4 regions of the Allobosea sp. GW822-FHT05A11 genome follow, and region 4 is predicted to be linked to each of the others. Evidence: riboswitches for the same ligand, from Rfam matches in the RefSeq annotation. Region 4 holds a riboswitch; each other region holds the start of a gene.
The links. A riboswitch is a leader RNA that binds a small molecule or an ion and turns the genes downstream of it on or off. The one in region 4 is predicted to bind cobalamin.
Positions count from the first base shown of each region.

Region 1: linked by a shared signal. The riboswitch ahead of AC1RLU_RS19350 (ribonucleoside-diphosphate reductase subunit alpha) and the one ahead of AC1RLU_RS22640 (CbtB domain-containing protein) in region 4 are both predicted to bind cobalamin.
Region 2: linked by a shared signal. The riboswitch ahead of AC1RLU_RS08960 (ABC transporter substrate-binding protein) and the one ahead of AC1RLU_RS22640 (CbtB domain-containing protein) in region 4 are both predicted to bind cobalamin.
Region 3: linked by a shared signal. The riboswitch ahead of AC1RLU_RS23455 (TonB-dependent receptor plug domain-containing protein) and the one ahead of AC1RLU_RS22640 (CbtB domain-containing protein) in region 4 are both predicted to bind cobalamin.

Region 1 is NZ_JBXAMI010000005.1:494,216-498,418, forward strand. It holds gene AC1RLU_RS19350 (ribonucleoside-diphosphate reductase subunit alpha) at 1-1,721, opposite strand, end outside; cobalamin riboswitch at 1,833-2,034, opposite strand; gene AC1RLU_RS19355 (hypothetical protein) at 2,073-2,582, opposite strand; gene AC1RLU_RS19360 (hypothetical protein) at 2,524-2,745, opposite strand; gene AC1RLU_RS19365 (hypothetical protein) at 3,248-3,373, shown strand; gene AC1RLU_RS19370 (hypothetical protein) at 3,382-3,669, shown strand; gene AC1RLU_RS19375 (DUF1488 family protein) at 3,666-3,935, shown strand.
Region 2 is NZ_JBXAMI010000002.1:781,901-786,103, reverse strand. It holds gene AC1RLU_RS08970 (M81 family metallopeptidase) at 1-889, shown strand, start outside; gene AC1RLU_RS08965 (mandelate racemase/muconate lactonizing enzyme family protein) at 901-2,079, shown strand; cobalamin riboswitch at 2,115-2,326, shown strand; gene AC1RLU_RS08960 (ABC transporter substrate-binding protein) at 2,540-3,577, shown strand; gene AC1RLU_RS08955 (FecCD family ABC transporter permease) at 3,574-4,203, shown strand, end outside.
Region 3 is NZ_JBXAMI010000007.1:307,719-311,921, reverse strand. It holds gene AC1RLU_RS23465 (GntR family transcriptional regulator) at 1-403, opposite strand, end outside; gene AC1RLU_RS23460 (5-formyltetrahydrofolate cyclo-ligase) at 665-1,402, shown strand; cobalamin riboswitch at 1,398-1,596, shown strand; gene AC1RLU_RS23455 (TonB-dependent receptor plug domain-containing protein) at 1,719-3,665, shown strand; gene AC1RLU_RS23450 (ABC transporter substrate-binding protein) at 3,662-4,203, shown strand, end outside.
Region 4 is NZ_JBXAMI010000007.1:135,218-139,420, reverse strand. It holds gene cobW (cobalamin biosynthesis protein CobW) at 1-974, opposite strand, end outside; gene AC1RLU_RS22650 (DUF1636 family protein) at 979-1,368, opposite strand; gene AC1RLU_RS22645 (CbtA family protein) at 1,379-2,119, opposite strand; gene AC1RLU_RS22640 (CbtB domain-containing protein) at 2,132-2,308, opposite strand; cobalamin riboswitch at 2,346-2,530, opposite strand; gene cobU (bifunctional adenosylcobinamide kinase/adenosylcobinamide-phosphate guanylyltransferase) at 2,586-3,104, shown strand; gene cobO (cob(I)yrinic acid a,c-diamide adenosyltransferase) at 3,104-3,712, shown strand; gene AC1RLU_RS22625 (TetR/AcrR family transcriptional regulator) at 3,976-4,203, shown strand, end outside.

The sequences.
Region 1 (4,203 bases), on a different contig from region 4:
CGCAGGTTGCAGGCATCCTTGAAGGTGATCCAGGGATGGCCGGTCTCGAACAGCATGGTCAGCATGCGCCGCCAGAGATCGACCGCCTTCAACTTCTTATGGACGCGCAGCTCGCCGCGGGCGGCCTTCGCCTCGTAGGCCTCGTAGGCTTCCCGGAACGGCTTGCCATAGAGGTCGTGCAGATCCGGCACCTCGTCCGGCGAGAACAAGGTCCAGTCGCCGCCGGCCTCGACGCGCTGCATGAACAGGTCCGGGATCCAGTTCGCCGTGTTCATGTCGTGGGTGCGGCGGCGGTCGTCGCCGGTGTTCTTGCGGAGATCGAGGAACTCCTCGATGTCGACATGCCAGGTCTCGAGATAGGCGCAGACCGCGCCCTTGCGCTTGCCGCCCTGGTTGACCGCGATGGCGGTATCGTTGGCGACCTTCAGGAAGGGCACGACGCCCTGGCTCTCGCCGTTCGTGCCCTTGATATGGGCCCCGAGGCCGCGCACCGGCGTCCAGTCATTGCCGAGGCCGCCGGAGTATTTGGCCAGCAGCGCATTGTCCTTCACCGCCTTGAAGATGCCTTCGAGGTCGTCGGCGACCGTGGTCAGGAAGCAGGAGGAGAGCTGCGGCCTGAGCGTGCCCGAATTGAACAGGGTCGGCGTCGAGGCCATGAAATCGAAGGACGACAGCAGGTCGTAGAACTCGATCGCCCGCGCCTCGCGATCGATCTCGCGCATCGCCAAGCCCATCGCGACGCGCATGAAGAAGGCCTGCGGCAGCTCGAAGCGGTTGCCCCGGACATGCAGGAAGTACCGGTCGTAGAGCGTCTGGAAGCCGAGATAGTCGAACTGGAGATCGCGCTCGGGTTTCAGAGCCGCCGCGATGCGGGCGATGTCGAAGCGGCCGAGCTCGGGATCGATCAACTCGTTGTCGATACCGGACTTGAGATAAGCGGTGAAGTAGTCGCCGTACCCGGCAGCCATCTCTTCCTGCGTCGCCTGCTCGGCATGGCCATGGACGAAGCTCAGCGCCTCGCGGCGGAGCTTGTCGAGCAGCAGGCGGGCTGACACCTTGGCGTAGTTCGGCTCGCTCTCGATCAGCGTGCGCGCGGCCAGGATCGGAGCCAGCGCCAGTTCGTCCGGCGAGATGCCGTCATAGAGGTTTCGGCGGGTTTCGGCGAGGATCGGCTCGGCCGCGACACCGTCGAGACCGGCGCAGGCCTCGCGCACCACCTTCTCCAGACGGGCAGCGTCAAGTGGGACGAGCGCCCCGTCGGCCAGCTTCATCTGAAGCGACGGCGCCGCAGCGGCAGCGGGCTTCGCCTCGACCTGCGCTCTTGCCCGTTCCTGCGCGCGTTCGGCGCGGTAGAGCACATAGGCGCGGGCGACTTTGTGGTGCTCGCCGCGCATCAGCGCGAGCTCGACCTGATCCTGCACGTCCTCGATATGGAAGGTCCGGCCGGTCGCGGCGCGGCGGGTCAGGCCGGAAACGACCTGCTCGGTCAGCTCGGCGACGACGTCGTGGATGCGGCGGGAAGCAGCGGCGCTCGCGCCCTCGACCGCGAGGAACGCCTTGGTCAGCGCGACCGCTATCTTCGAGGGATCGAAGGGCGTCACCGCGCCGTTGCGGCGGATAAGCTGGTAGCCGGGTTCCGTGGCCGCGGCGCGCGGTGGCGAAACAGCTTCGGTGGCAAGCGGCGTCGGCACGGGCCGCTCGGCTTCAAGAGAAAGAGACATGGCATCAACCCCAAATGTTGGGGGCAAAGGCCAAAGCGGTTGCGTCGAGAAGGCGCGCAGCACCTCACGGCCGCGACCTGCCAAGCGCACCACCGGGACACCCCGCCCGAGGACGTAACAAGGGTCGCGGCAGGTCTCCTGGCTCACGGGTCAGCGCTCTCGTCCCGTCTTCCCAAGGCCTTGCGGTCTCAGTGACTTAATCGTGGACGTGAACTCACCGCTTACAGTTGCGGGGGCAGCGCCGGCTTCGCACCGGCTTCCCTCTTAGCTCTCGATCTTGCGATTCGAGAGACCATCGACCACCAGATTTAGTAGTCAACGCCTTGCAAGTGTCAATCCGTCGTGATGCGGCTACTCAAGTGCCTGTGAAGAACGGGGATCGATATCGCGTGTCGCGGCGCGGTCGCGCTCCCTCCATTCGGCGATGATGTCGCGATCCTGAGCGAGACGAGCGATCTTGTCCGGCGGATGGAGAGGGAAGTGAATGTCCTGCTTTCCTCGGCGGAGCAATCCGCTTCCCGAGATCGGCAACCTCCCGTCCTTGATCCAACGCCGACGTTCCCGGGAAGAGATTTCAAGGACCTCATCGACCACCCGCGGGTGCAGACGCCCCCTCTGAAACTCGTCCACACGTCGGTCCAGGTCGCTCATCCGGCGTCGTATGTTAGCTTCCGGCTCGCTGCCATCGAACACTGCGGAAACCTCATGTTCGTTGGCGACGAGAGAGAGCGGTTTCGCGCTCTCGACCGGCCTCAGCTCCGGCGGAAAAACAGGCCATGGCCTCGCGAGAGGCCTGTCGTTCTCAAGCAACAGCAGATCGTCGATATCGTTCGATGGCTCGCTGTGTGAGATCATCTTCATCTACCGCGACCGTCACCAGTGCAGCCACGATGTAAGCCAATTTGGTTCGTTCTCGCTTATCAAACGCATCAGGAATGGTCGATCTGACTTCGTTCCACGCGGCCTCCAGGGCCGCCTGCGCCCGGGCGAGGTCAACCGGGTCACTCAGCGACGAGAACGGCATGCTCCTTCCTCCGAGGGGGTCTCTCGTCGGGGATTTTATGAAGGCGGAGCTTGCCGGCAATATCAAAAATTAAGGCGGTTCTGTTGCCGAGAGCGGTTGAACGCCTTCGCCTCAATCTCAGATCTGTTCTGAACCGCTGCTCCATGCGTTGAGATAGCGTCGCGCCAGAAGCGGAGGTTGGCGCCATCCTGCGGACCAGACATCCGCGTTCTTGGGAGTGATCTTCAGTTGGAGCCTCATCCCATCTTTGCCGGCGGCACTCGGCACCAGCCTGGATGACAAACTGAGGCATCAAGTGACATGTTCTCGATCAAAAGATCGATCTAGCGCTGACGAAATACGATTATAATCGCCAGATTCGGAATAATATCACACTGAACGACTCCTTGCCTTGTAAGAGCATCTTACGCGCACCATTTTAAGGCAGTCTCGAAACGCATCGGGATTCTACTTCAGAGCATTTGCGCGAAGCGCCCCGATCTGGGCCAAACGGAGCCCAGCCATGACAAATATTTCCGGGCACTGGTTCGGTTATCGCATTTGGGCCGCAGACCGCCATCTGGTTTGGTTCGCACATGGTGGTCTCATCGCCGCGCTCGCACTGGTCTTCGCACTCGTGCTGAAATGATGTCTCCCATGGAACCGCACCGGGAAAAGGCTCGGCTTGCAGCCGCTGGCTATGCTCCAGCGCCGGAGGCGTCGGCAGCGATCTATGGAATGACCGGCATGGGGCTCGTCAGTGTCGGCATGTGGGGAGCGGGCAGATTCTATGACCTGCCTCCGATCCCCCACTTGTCGGTGATCGTTGTCGGTTCGCCGATCGCGTTTCCCGTCGGCATCTGGCTGCGAAAGAAGCGGAAGCGGCGCCATGTCGATGCCTGTCAGGCCGAGCTGGTGCGTCTTGGCGCAGGGTGCAGGTCATGAGCCTCGACTTTCCCAACTCGATCCGGCGTTACGAACCCGGCCGCGGCTGCGTGAGCTTCTGGGGTTCTGAAGCATCGCTGGAAGTCATGTTCCAGATCGAGCTCGATGTTCTGCGAACCTTAAGTCCCGCTGTCATCGACGGAAGCGAGGGTTCGTTCCTGGTCGCATTCGACCTCAATCGCTCAGCCATATTGCAGGCCGCTCGCTCCGCCTATCTGAAGAAGCGCGGGGGCTATCATCGGCTCTCGGCCGACGCCTTCCGCTAGCAAGGGCCGGAGCTTTCGGCCGCACCTAAAGGACTGGCGAGGACAGCGGGTTGGCTCGGCCTGTCTCACGTGGCGACTTAGCGTTTGTCCAGTCATCGTCAATCGCAGGAGCGCGACATCATGAGCGAACGGCGAGAGCTATATCGCAGCCCCACCGGCGACTGCTGGTTTCTGGGGCGGGAGCCGACGAGCGGTGCAGCATTCGTGATCCATCAACCGAACGGTCCAGGAGGGGGCCAGCTGTCGCATGTCGAGTTGGGAGCCTTCC
Region 2 (4,203 bases), on a different contig from region 4:
CGAACTCATCACCAAGACCGGCTGCTATGGCGAACTCCTCGCCGAATGCCGCCGGCTGGAGGAGGAGGGACGGGCGCTCGCGGCCGGTATCATGATCGGAAACCCCTTCACCGACGTGCCCGAGCTCTGCTCGCAGGTGCTGATCCTCACCGATGGCGACAAGGCGACGGCCGAGCGCGAGGCTATCCGGCTCGCAGAGGAGTTCTGGCCCTTGCGCTTCCGCATGCAGGGCAAGCTCGTCCCGCTCGACCGAGCGGTTGCCCAGGCCCGCAGCATCGACGGCCCGGTGATCTTCACTGACGCGGCCGACGCCACCTCGTCCGGCGCCTCAGGCGACAGCAACGCGATCCTCGCCGCCCTGCGCAAGGCCGGCTACGACAAGCGGGTGCTGGCCCAGATCGTCGATGCGCCTGCCGCCGCCGCTGCCCATAAGGCCGGCGTCGGCGCGACGATCGAGATCACGCTCGGCGGCTCGATCGATCCCGCGCGCTTCCCGCCGATGCAGGTGAAAGCCAAGGTCAAGCTGCTCTCCGATGGCGAAGCCGCGCTGGAGACGATGAAGGCGCCGCTCAGCGCCGGGCCGACCGCCGTGCTGACCTGGGACAATGTCACCGTAGTGGTGATGAGCCGCTCGGTCAGCCTGTTCGACCGGGCGATGTATTACGCCAACGGCATCGACCCCACCGATTTCGATCTTATCGTTGTGAAGTCGCCGCACACCGAGTTCCACATGTTCGACCAGTGGTGCGCGCGGAACTTCAACATCGACGCACCCGGCGCGACCTCCGCCAATCTCCGGAGTCTCGGCCACACGATCTGCGCCCGGCCGATCTATCCGCTCGACGAAGGCGTCACCTTCGCCCCGCGCGCCACGATCTGCGAACTGTGAGGATGAAGCCCGTGCCCAGGATCGAGGCCGTCGATTTCTTCTATCTCGCCATGCCCGTCGTTACCGACGAGGCCGATGGCAGCCAGGATGCCTTGCTGGTCAGGGTCGCCGCCGGCGGTCATGTCGGCTGGGGCGAATGCGAAGCGGCGCCATTGCCCTCCATCGCCGCTTTTATCTGCCCGATGTCGCATGGCGTCTGCCGCCCGGTCGCGGATTCCGTGCTGGGCCAGAATTTGGAGAGCCCGCAGGACATCGCCCGCATCGCCGCAGCCGTCGCCTATAACTCGATGGACCTGCTCCAGGCGCCGCACACCTTCTCCGGCGTCGAGATGGCGCTATGGGACATCCTCGGCAAGATGCGTTCCGAGCCGGTCTGGCGCCTGCTCGGCTACGCGAAAAGCCATTCCAAGACGCCCTATGCCTCGGTCCTGTTCGGCGACACGGCGCAGGAAACCCTTGAACGCGCCCGCGATGCTCGCAAGCGCAGCTTCCGCGCCGCCAAGTTCGGCTGGGGGCCGATCGGTCGCGGCAGCGTCGAGGCGGATGCCGAGCATTTCGTCGCGGCGCGCGAAGGGCTGGGGCAGGACGGCATCCTGCTCGTCGATACCGGCCAGATCTTCATCGAGGATGTCGAGCGCGCCGCCGCTCGCTTGCCCGCGATGGAGAAGGCCAACGTGCTCTGGTTCGAGGAGCCCTTCCATGCCAGTGCGCTCGAAGCCTATGGCGGTCTTGCCAAACGCAGTCCCAAGGTCCGGCTGGCCGGCGGGGAGGGCGCCCATAACGAGTCGATGGCCCGGCAGCTCATTGACTATGGCGGCATTGGCTATGTCCAGATCGATTGCGGGCGCATCGGCGGCATCGGCCCATCCAAGGCCGTGGCGGATTACGCGGTCGCCAAGGGCGTGACCTTCGTCAATCACACCTTCACCTCGCATCTGGCGCTCTCCGCCTCGCTCCAGCCCTATGCCGGTCTCGCTGCGCACGAGATCTGCGAGTATCCGGCCATGCCGAAGCCGCTCGCGACCGCGATCTCAGCCAATCACCTGGAGCGCGATACGAACGGGCAGGTCGCCGCGCCTGATACTCCCGGCCTCGGCATCGAGGTCGCGACGACCGCGCTGCGGGGCTACCTGCAGGAGGTCGAGATATCCGTCGGCGGCAAGCGGCTCTACAGCACGCCGCGCCTCTGAAGCGATGTTCGCTTGACGGCGCGCCGCACCCTTATAGGGTGTGCGCCGATCGAGGTTCTCCGGGTTGCTCCCGGAGCTAAGAGGGAATTCGGTGAGGCACTTCCAGTGCCAAAGCCGAGGCTGCCCCCGCAACTGTAAGCGGCGAGCTCTCCGTCCATCGTCCACTGGCGCTTGCCGCGCCGGGAAGGCCGGGCGGAACCGGCATCGACCCGCGAGCCAGGAGACCTGCCCCGGTCGTCGAAGACGTCTTTCGGACGGGGTGTTCCGGAGCCTGTGTGTCGATGGTGGCCCTGCGCCGCTTGTCCGCCCCACATGCCCAAAGCTCCCCCGGCCGTCATCTCGGGGAGCGATGAAGTCCATGTTCATGAAGTCCACTGCACAGGCCGCTCAAGGCGGCTTGACGTTTGCCTGCCGCGCACTCTATCAGAAATGCAACATTGTTACATTTCGGATGGCCTCGATGCCGGCTGCGCGCCCGTTCAATTCCCTGCTCCGCCTCTCGGCCGCCGCGCTGTTCGGCGCTCTCGCCATCGGCACGGCCACTGCGGCGCCGACCAAGTACCCGCTGACGCTGGAGAACTGCCGCGAGACGATCACCTTCAACGCCGCGCCCAAGCGCGTCGTCGCGATCGGTCAGACCCAGACGGAAATCCTCTATGCGCTCGGCCTCGGCGACCGTGTCGTCGGCACCGCGGTCTGGTTCTCGCCGGTCGCCAAGCCCTATGAGGCGGTCAATGCCAAGGTGAAGCGCCTCGCCGACAACGATCCGAGCTTCGAGGCGGTGCTGGCGCAGGAGCCCGATCTCGTCACCGCGATGTTCGAATGGCATGTCGGGCCCAACGGCATCGTCGGCAAGCGCGACCAGTTCGCCAAAGTGAAGGTGCCCACGTACGTCTCGCCGACCGATTGCGTCGGCAAGGACAATTCCGGTGCCGGCGACGGCGTTCGTACGCAGATGTTCACGATGGAGCTGGTCTATCGCAACATCCGCGAATTCGGCGCGATCTTCGATGTCGCCGACCGGGCCGAGACGCTCGTCGCTGAGCTCAAGGCCCGCGAGGACAAGGCGGTCGAGCAGGTCGCCAAGCTGAAGGCGCAGGAGGTGCCGGTCGTCGTCTGGTTCTCCAGCAAGGACATCAAGGGCGACGGCTTCATGGCCGGCAAGAACGGCGTGCCCGCTTATATCCTGTCCAAGCTCGGCGCCCGCAACATCATCACGACCAACGAGGAATGGCCGCTGGTCGGCTGGGAAAGCATCGCCGCCGCCAATCCGGCCGTGATCGTCACCGTGAAGATGGATCGCCGCCGCTTCCCGGCCGACGATATCGAGAAGAAGCTGGAATTCCTGAAGACCGACCCGGTCGCCAGCAAGCTCGACGCCGTCAGGAACAACCGCGTCGTCATCATGGATGTCGGGGCGACCCGCGCCGGGCTCGACACCATCGACGGCATCGAGACGCTCGCCAAGGCGATCGCCGGCTTCGGGCTTTCGCGTTGAGCCACGCCGCCCATGGGCCGAACTGGCCGGCGCGGATCGGCATCGCGCTCGCTTCGCTGCTGGCGCTGACCTTCTCGGTCGCGCTGGCGGTCACGATCGGCGAGATGCGCATCCCGCTGGACACGGCCCTGAAGGCGCTCGGCAACGGGTTGTTCGATCTCGACTTGCCCGTCAGCGCGATCCAGCAGGGCGTGATCTTCGATTATCGCCTGAGCCGCGCGCTAATGGCGGGGCTCTGCGGCGGCGCGCTCGCCCTGTCCGGTGCGATCCTGCAGGCGCTGCTGCGCAATCCGCTGGCCGAGCCCTATATCCTCGGCATCTCGGCGGGGGCCTCGACCGGCGCCGTCGCGGTGCTGATCCTCGGCATCAGCATCGGCGGTACGGTGCTGTCGGTTTCGACCGGCGCCTTCATCGGCTCCTGCGCTGCGCTCGTGGTGGTCGCCATGCTGGCGGCGGGGGCGGGCGGGGCGAGCGACCGCGTCATCCTCGCCGGCGTCGCCACCTCGCAGCTCTTCAATGCCGCGACGGCGACGATCGTGACGACGCTCGCCAGTGCCGAACAGGCCCGCGGCGTGATGTTCTGGCTGCTCGGCAATTTCGGCGGCGTGCGCTGGCCCGATCTCTGG
Region 3 (4,203 bases), 170 kb from region 4:
CCTGGAGATAGGCGCCCATCGGGTTGCGCTCGATACCGTCGCGATGCCCCCGGACCAGGGCATCGAGCGCCGCGATCTCGGCTTCGCTCATGCTTTCGGCCGCGAGGCGGGCGGCCATGCCCTCTGTCGCCTCGCGCACGTCGAGCAGGGCGAGGAACTCGGCGGCGCTCGGCTCGGCGACGCGCGCGCCCTGGTTGGCGACATAGGTGACGAGCCCGCGTTCCTGCAGCCGCCGGATGGCTTCGCGGACCGGTGCGCGGCTGACTCCGAAGCGGCGGGCGATGGCCGGTTCGCTCAGTTTCTCGCCGGGCGCGATCTCCCCGGAAATGATGGCCGAGGAGAGATCGTCGTAGAGTTTTACGGTGACGCCCACGCTCGCGGGGGGCGGTGTCTCGGCCAGCATCGAGCGGGTGCCTATCTGCTTCTGATCCCGGCAGCATAGAGCATTTCCGTTTCCGATGGGTACCGGAGGTGCCGGCGAATTCGGTGGCCGTGCGCGGCCTTCATCGAAGGTTGCCATATTCCATCAACCTTGAATTCGGTTGATTGCATGACCTGTCTGCGCAGAATGCTCATGCGCCGCGGCTCCGATGTCCGGACCTTCGCGTAGCCTCGCTCGCGCCGAGGGTGGCTGGCGCGTCGTGGCGACGGAGGCCGGAAACCGATGGGCAAGGGCGACGACGATCTGAATGACTATGCCTCGCCGGCCTGCCTGCTGCATGAGGTCGATCCGGCCTATTCCGGGCTGACGCCACCGTCGCGAAATGTCGGGGAGAACCTGCCCGAGCCGAGCCTGAAGGAATGGCGGCGCTCCGAGCGGGCACGCTTGATCGCAGCCCGCCTGGCGATGTCGGCGCGCACGCGAAACGCGCTCGGGCGCCGGATCGCCGGCTATCTCGACGCGCTGATCGGTGATCCCGCTGGCGTCCTCGTCAGCGGCTACTGGCCGTTCCGTGGTGAACCGGACCTGCGAGACTGGTTCCGAAGCCTGCGCGAGCGCCGCGGTCTGGCTGCCTTGCCGGTCGTAGTCGAGCGCGGCAAGCCCCTGCTGTTCCGGCTCTGGCGCAAGGGCGAGAAGCTGGAGCGCGGCGTCTGGAACATTCCGGTGCCGGCTGCGGGCGAGCCGGTCTTCCCGCGGATCGTCATCGCGCCCCTGGTCGGCTTCGACGCGCAGGGCTACCGGCTGGGCTATGGCGGCGGCTTCTTCGACCGCACGCTCGCCGCCCTGCCGTCCTCCACGATCGCGGTCGGGGTCGGCTACGAGATGGCGGAGATGCCGACGATCCGCCCGCATGGCTTCGACATCCCGATGCACCATATCGTGACGGAAAACGGCATCAGGTCCCACGGCGGAAAGCGGGATCGAGAGCCTCCGTTTGACGCCGGCCCGATCTCCCCATAAGCCTGAGCGCGACGGTTCCCTCACGGGATCAAAAGGGAACGCGGTGCGGGTGGCGAGCCACCCCATGCCGCGGCTGCCCCCGCAACTGTAAGCGGCGAGCCTTTCGCCATACGCCACTGGGGCCTCGGACCTGGGAAGGCGGCGAAAGGCAACGACCCGCGAGCCAGGAGACCTGCCGTCAGCCGTGGTCACACGCGGACACGTTCGGCCGGGGTGCGCCGATCGCTGATTCGACCGTTCGCCGTCTTTCGCACGGCAGATGGGAGATCGCGTTCGCGGTGACGTGCCACTGACGTCAACGCCCGAGGTCTCCATCGTGAAATTCTTCCTTCCGGCCGCCGGACGCGGCCGCCTGCTGCTCTCCATGTCCTGCCTGACCATTGCCGGCGCTGCAGCCCCGGCTTTCGCCCAGAACGCTCCCGCCACGATGGCGCTCGACGAGATCGTCGTCAGCGCCACGGGAACGCCGACGCCTGCCCGCGAAGTCGCGAGCGCCGTCACCGTCATCACCGCCAGGGATATCGAACAGCAGCAGCGCCGCACCTTGCCGCAGGCACTCGCCGCGGTGCCCGGCCTCAACATCGTGCAGACCGGTGGGCCGGGCGGCCTGACCTCGGTTTTCATGCGCGGCACCAATTCCAACCACGTCAAGGTGCTGATCGACGGCATCGAGGCCAACGACCCTTCAGCCCCGAACCGCTCCTTCGATTTCGGCTCTATGCTGACCGAGGATATCGAGCGCATCGAGGTTTTGCGCGGTCCCCAGAGCGGCCTCTACGGTGCTAATGCGCTGGGCGGCGTCATCTCGGTGACCACGAAGCGCGGCGAGGGACCACCGAAGATGACGGCCCGCGTGGAAGGCGGCTCGCATGGCAGCTTCAACCAGTCCCTCGGCTTCAGCGGCGGTGATGCGCGCTTCAACTATGCCTTCAATGCCAGCCATTTCCGGGCCGATGGCACCGAGGTGACGCCGCCGAACCTCGTGCCGCCCGGCCGCCGGACCAATCCGAACATCTTCGACAATTACAGCTATTCCGGCCGCCTCGGCTTTGCGCTCACCGACACGCTGACGCTGAACTGGGTCGGCCGCTATCAGGACGGCCAGCTGCGCTATACCAGCGATGCCGGCTTCCCGAGCACGCCCTCGCCCTATCGCTCCCTGCAGAACTATGCGCAGGCCTTCACCCGTGGCGAGGTCATCTGGGACCCGCTCAGTGGGCGCTTCGTCAACACCTTCGGCGTCTCCTATTCGCGGCAGGACAGGGGGACGCGGACAGCGTCCGCGGTAACCGGCCTGCTCGGCCTGCCCAATCAGAGCCTCGGCGAGCGCACCAAGCTCGACTGGCGCGGCAATCTCGAGATCATCAAGGGCCACAACCTGATCATGGGCCTGCAATATGAGCGCGAGCGTCTGGACACGACGAGCCTCATCGCCTCGAACGGCAACAAGGCCGCCTGGCTCGAATACCAGGGCAATATCGAGGATCGCTATTTCCTGGCGGCCAATATCCGCCGCGACCATGACGACAGCTATGGCGGCCATACGACGTACCGCATCGCGCCGGCCGTCATCATTCCCGGCACGGAAACCAAGCTGAAGGCGAGCTACGGCACCGGTTTCAAGGCGCCGACGCTGAGCGAGCTCTTCATCGATTACCGCCCCGGCTACAACTTCTTCGGCAATCCGAACCTGAAGCCGGAGGAAAGCCGCGGCTGGGATGTCGGCTTCGAGCAGCCGCTCTTCGACAAGCGCCTGCAATTCGGCGCGAGCTGGTTCCAGAACGACATCGACAACCTGATCGTCACCAATGTCACGCGCGATTCCTACGCCAATATCGGCAAGGCCAGAACGAAGGGCATCGAGGCCTTCGCCGCGCTGGAAATCTCGCCCCAGTTCCGCATCCGCGCCGACTACACCTTCACCCTCGCCAAGGACGAGATCGCCCGGCAGGAACTGTTGCGTCGGCCGCGCCACAAGGCGAGCGCGACCGCGACCTGGACGCCGACCGACAGGCTCAGCCTCTCGGCGACGCTGATCCATATCGGCTCCTGGGTCGACGGCAATCGCGACTTCTCGGTCCCGCGCATGCGCGCGAAGGGGGCGACGCTGGTCAACCTCGCCGCTGAGTACAAGGCGACCGACAAGGTGACGGTGTTCGGGCGGGTCGATAACCTCTTCGACAAGCGCTGGGAGAATCCGGTCGGCTTCCTCGTGCCGGGCCTCGGCGTCTTCGGCGGTATCAAGTTGGCCATCGGCGGATGAACCTGCCTCTCGTCCTGCGCCGCCTGTGTGGCGCCTGCCTCCTGCCCATCGCGCTTGCGGGCGCGATGGCATCGGTCTCGCTTGCTGCGGATCGGCCGGCCCGCATCGTCTCGCTCAACATGTGCACGGACGAGCTCGTCCTGCGCCTGGCCGATCCCGATCGCATCGCTTCGGTGACATGGCTGTCGCAGGACCCGCGCAACGCCAACATGGCGGGCGCCGCCCGCCTGATACCGGCCAATCACGGGCTTGCCGAGGAAGTCTTGGGCTTTCACCCCGATCTCGTCGTCGCCGGCGCCTATACGACGCGCGCTACGGTTTCGCTGCTCGGGCAGGTCGGGATCGGCGTCAGGGAATTCGGCGTTCCCCGCAATCTCGCGGAGATGAAGGCGCAGATCACCGAGATGGCCGATGTTCTCGGCGAGCCCGCCCGCGGGCAGGCCTTGCTCGCCGGGATCGAACAGCGCTTGCAGGCCCTGGCCGCTCGGCGTGTCGAGCGGCCGTTGCGGGCGATCGTGCTGCGTCCCAGCGGCTTCAC
Region 4 (4,203 bases):
TCGCTCGCACCCCAGGCCCGGTCGAAATGATGACCGATGCGCCGGCCGACGCCCTGCACGACGAGCCGCATCGGCTTGCCCGGCACGGCGGAAAAACCCTTGAGCCGCAGCACGCCCTCGGCCTCGGCGGCCTTGGCGACGCGCGCCGTCAGCTCTTCCGGCGACAAGCCGGCCGGCAGCGGCAGGGCAACCGAGTCGAAATCGTCATGGTCGTGATCATGCTCGCCCTCACCATGATGCGAAGGGCGCGCGGCGAGGTCGCTTTCGGCGGCAGCGCCGAGGCCGACGATCAGCGCCGGCTCGACCTTGCCATGGGCGGTCTCGACGATCTTGATCGCCTTCGGCAGATGCTCGGCGATCTCGGCCTTGACCCGCGCGCGGCCGGCTTCGTCGACGAGATCGCTCTTGTTGAGCAGGATCAGGTCGGCGCAGAGGATCTGGTCCTCGAACACCTCTTCCAGCGGGTTGTCGTGATCGACCGAGGCGTCGGCCGCCTTCTGCGCCGCGAGCGCCTCCGGATCATCCGCGAACTGGCCCTCGGCCACCGCCGGGCCATCGACCACGGCGATGACGCCGTCGACGGTGACGCGCGAGCGGATGGCCGGCCAGTTGAAGGCGGTGACGAGCGGCTTCGGCAAGGCGAGGCCGGAGGTCTCGATCAGGATGTGCTCGGGCGGGTTCGGCCGGTTCAGGAGCTTTTCCAGCGCCGGCACGAAATCGTCGGCGACGGTGCAGCAGATGCAGCCGTTCGGCAATTCGACCACGTCCTCATCGCTGCAGCCGGCGATGCCGCAGCCCTTGAGGAATTCGCCGTCGAAGCCGAGATCGCCGAATTCGTTGACGAGCACGGCGAGCTTCTTGCCCTGCGCATTCTCCAGGAGATGGCGCACCAGCGTCGTCTTACCGGCGCCGAGGAAGCCGGTGATGATGGTGCAGGGAGTTTTGCCGAGATTGGCGGCCTGCGGAGCGTTCATGATGTCATCCTTGCTGGCGCGCCGGCAGAGGCGGCACGCGTGCGACCACGCCCTTGCGGAAGGACTGCGGCCGCTCTTTCCAGGGAACGATGCCATTGGCGCTGGCGGCATAGGCCTCCGCCGCGCCGACGATTTCGTCGAGATGGGTATCGGTGTCGAGATCGCCGATCAGATAGGTCCATTTGCCATCGGCGCTGAGCGCGATGGTGCAGGGCCGCTTGCAGACGCAGAGGCACTCGACGGGCAGCACGGGGATCGTGCTGCCCTTGGCTTTAAGCTGTGCGGCGAGGCGCTCGGCCAGTGCCAGACCCGGCTGGTCATAGCCTTCCGGGAGGTCGGCGCGGGCGCGGCGGCAGGCCGTGCAGACATGGATCGTGAGGTCACCCTCGGACATTGGTTTGCCTTCAGGCTTCGGCGGCCCGGCGGGTCGCCCGTGGCCAGAGCACGCCGACCATGAAGGCGGTGACGAGCCAGAGTGCGGCCTGGATGCCGAGCGAGAGCGACGCGAAATGGGCGGCGACCTCGGCCGGAACCTTGCTCTCCGGCGCGGCCGGATGCGGCGCGCCGACGACGTGCGGGAGCAGGATCAAGACTACGGCGACGAGCTTCAGCCAGGGCTGATCGAAGCGCAGGAACAGGAACAGCCCGGCCGCAGTGGCGATGGCGGTCCAGAGCCACCAGAGCTGGCGTTGCTCCAGCGCGGCTGAGGCTGCCCCCGGCAGTTCCGGCGCCAGCCCCATCGCCGGCGCGAGCCCCAACGCCAGGAAGCCACAGGCGCCCCAGACGAGCGCGCTGCGCTGGTCGATGCTGTCGCCCGCCGCGATCATGCCCGCGAGCAGCAGCGCCGCGAAGCCGATCGCGGTCGCGATCGTCACCGCACCGGTGAAGAGGGTGCGCTGGAAGCCGTCCTGCGGCTTCCATTCGGCATGGTCGTGGCCGGGGGCGTCGCCGGCCGGGCCGTGCGCGAGGATGATCTTCGCCTCGCCGTCGAAAGCGGCGAGCGTCGGCGCTTTCAGCGCCAGCGCCGCCTCATAGGTCTCGGCCTTGAGGATCAGCGGGGTGGTGGTGACATGCTGCAGGGCGGCGACGATCAAGCCAGCCAGAAGCCCGGCCAGGATGCTGACCGTGAGAACACGCGTGATCATGGATGCTTTCCCTCAGTGGCAGGGAAAGGCGAGGCCGTGACGGGTGTCGTGCGCGGCGTTGTGGACATTGGTCGAGGCCGCGAAGCCGGTCGTGTAGATCAGCGCGACGCCGATCACGAGCGCGGCTGCAACCGCCTTGACGCGTTCCGAAACGCTGAGTGTGGGGGTGGAAACCGAAACGGTGTTCATATGCGTTCTCCGTGGCCGCCCCGCCGGCAGCCGGTTGGATCTCTGCGGGTTGACGGCAGGTCTCCTGGCTCACGGACTTCGCGTCCCTCGCCGCCTTCCCGGAGCGAGCGCTCCAGTGGCCGATGGCGAAGGACATCCGCTTACAGTTGCGGGGGCAGCCGCGGTCTCGCACCGCGTTCCCTTTTCACCTCCTCGCGGAGGCACCGTCAGCGACGATCATTAGCCTTCGCCGTGCCGCTGTGCAATGCAGGATGGTCCTTTGAACCCTGCTTCCACGATGCCGAACGAAATTTCCCACCTCACCCTCGTCCTTGGCGGTGCCCGCTCCGGCAAGAGCCGCCATGCCGAGGCGCTGATCGAGGCCTGTCCAGCGCCCTGGAGCTATATCGCCACCGCCCAAGCTTATGACGACGAGATGCGCGCGCGGATCGCCGAGCATCGCGCCCGCCGCCCGGCCGGCTGGCAGACGGTCGATGCGCCGCTCGACCTAGCCGAGGCGATCGCCGCCCAGCCGGCGGGCCGGCCGGTTCTGGTCGATTGCCTGACGCTCTGGCTGACCAACCTCATCCTTGCGGAGCGCGACACGGCCGCTGCGCGCGAAGTTCTGATCGCCGCTTGCGAGCACGTTTCCGCCCCGCTCGTCCTGGTCGGCAACGAGGTCGGGCTCGGCATCGTGCCGGAGAACGCGCTCGCCCGCCGCTTTCGCGACGAGGCCGGGCGCCTGCATCAGGCGCTTGCGGCGCGGGCGGCCAGCGTGGTCTTCATGGTCGCCGGATTGCCGATGCGAGTGAAATGATGACGGATACCGAGGACGCCGCCCGCCACAAGGCGAAGATGGAGAAGCGCAAGGCGGTACAGGACGCCGAGGTCGCCTCCAAGACGCTCGAGAAGGGGCTGCTGATCGTCAATACCGGCCCCGGCAAGGGCAAATCGACGGCGGCTTTCGGCCTGATCCTGCGGGCGCTCGGCCATGGCTGGCGGATCGGTGTGGTGCAGTTCATCAAGGGTGCCTGGTCGACCGGCGAGCGCAAGGCGCTGGAGGCCTTCGGCGATCAAGTGAGCTGGCACAGCATGGGCGAGGGCTTCACCTGGGAGACGCAGGACAAGGCCCGCGACATCGCCGCCGCCGAGCGCGCCTTCGCCAAGGCGAAGGAGTTGATGGCCGATCCCGACATCAGGCTGCTGGTGCTCGACGAGCTCAACATCGCCCTGCGCTACGACTATCTGCCGCTGGCCGAGGTCGTGACGACGCTGGCGGCCCGCCGGCCGGACCTGCACATCGTCGTCACCGGCCGCAACGCCAAGCCGGAGCTGATCGAGGTAGCCGATCTCGTCACCGAGATGACGCTGGTGAAGCATCATTTTGCTGCCGGCGTGAAGGCGCAGGAGGGCATCGAGTTCTAGGATAGTTGTCTTCGTGCCGGCCGCCGATCCCGTCATTGCGAGCGCAGCGAAGCAATCCAGGGGGCTGGGCCGACCCTCTCACCCAGTCCCCCTGGATTGCTTCGGAGCTCGCGCTCCTCGCAATGACGACGGACTCCTTCCTGGCGGGAAAGGTGCATGACCGTCTTTGCCGCCGGCCCTTCCGGGCGCCCTCATCCCCACTTGACGCCGATCGGGCTTGCCCTCAAATTGAATCTGAATTCAAATTCAATTTGAGGGTACGCATGCCTGAACGGACACCGAAACAACCGCGCAAGGCCGGGAAGCGGGAAGCCATCCTCGCTGCCGCCCGCGGCATCGTCTCGGAGGTCGGTTTCCAGGAAACCTCGATCGCCGCGGTGGCCTCCGCCAGCGGCGTCTCTACCGGCAGCGTCTATTCCTATTTCGCCTCCAAGGCCGAGCTGATGGCCGAGATCGTCGCCGCCGTATCCTCGCGCGAGCTTGCCGTGCTG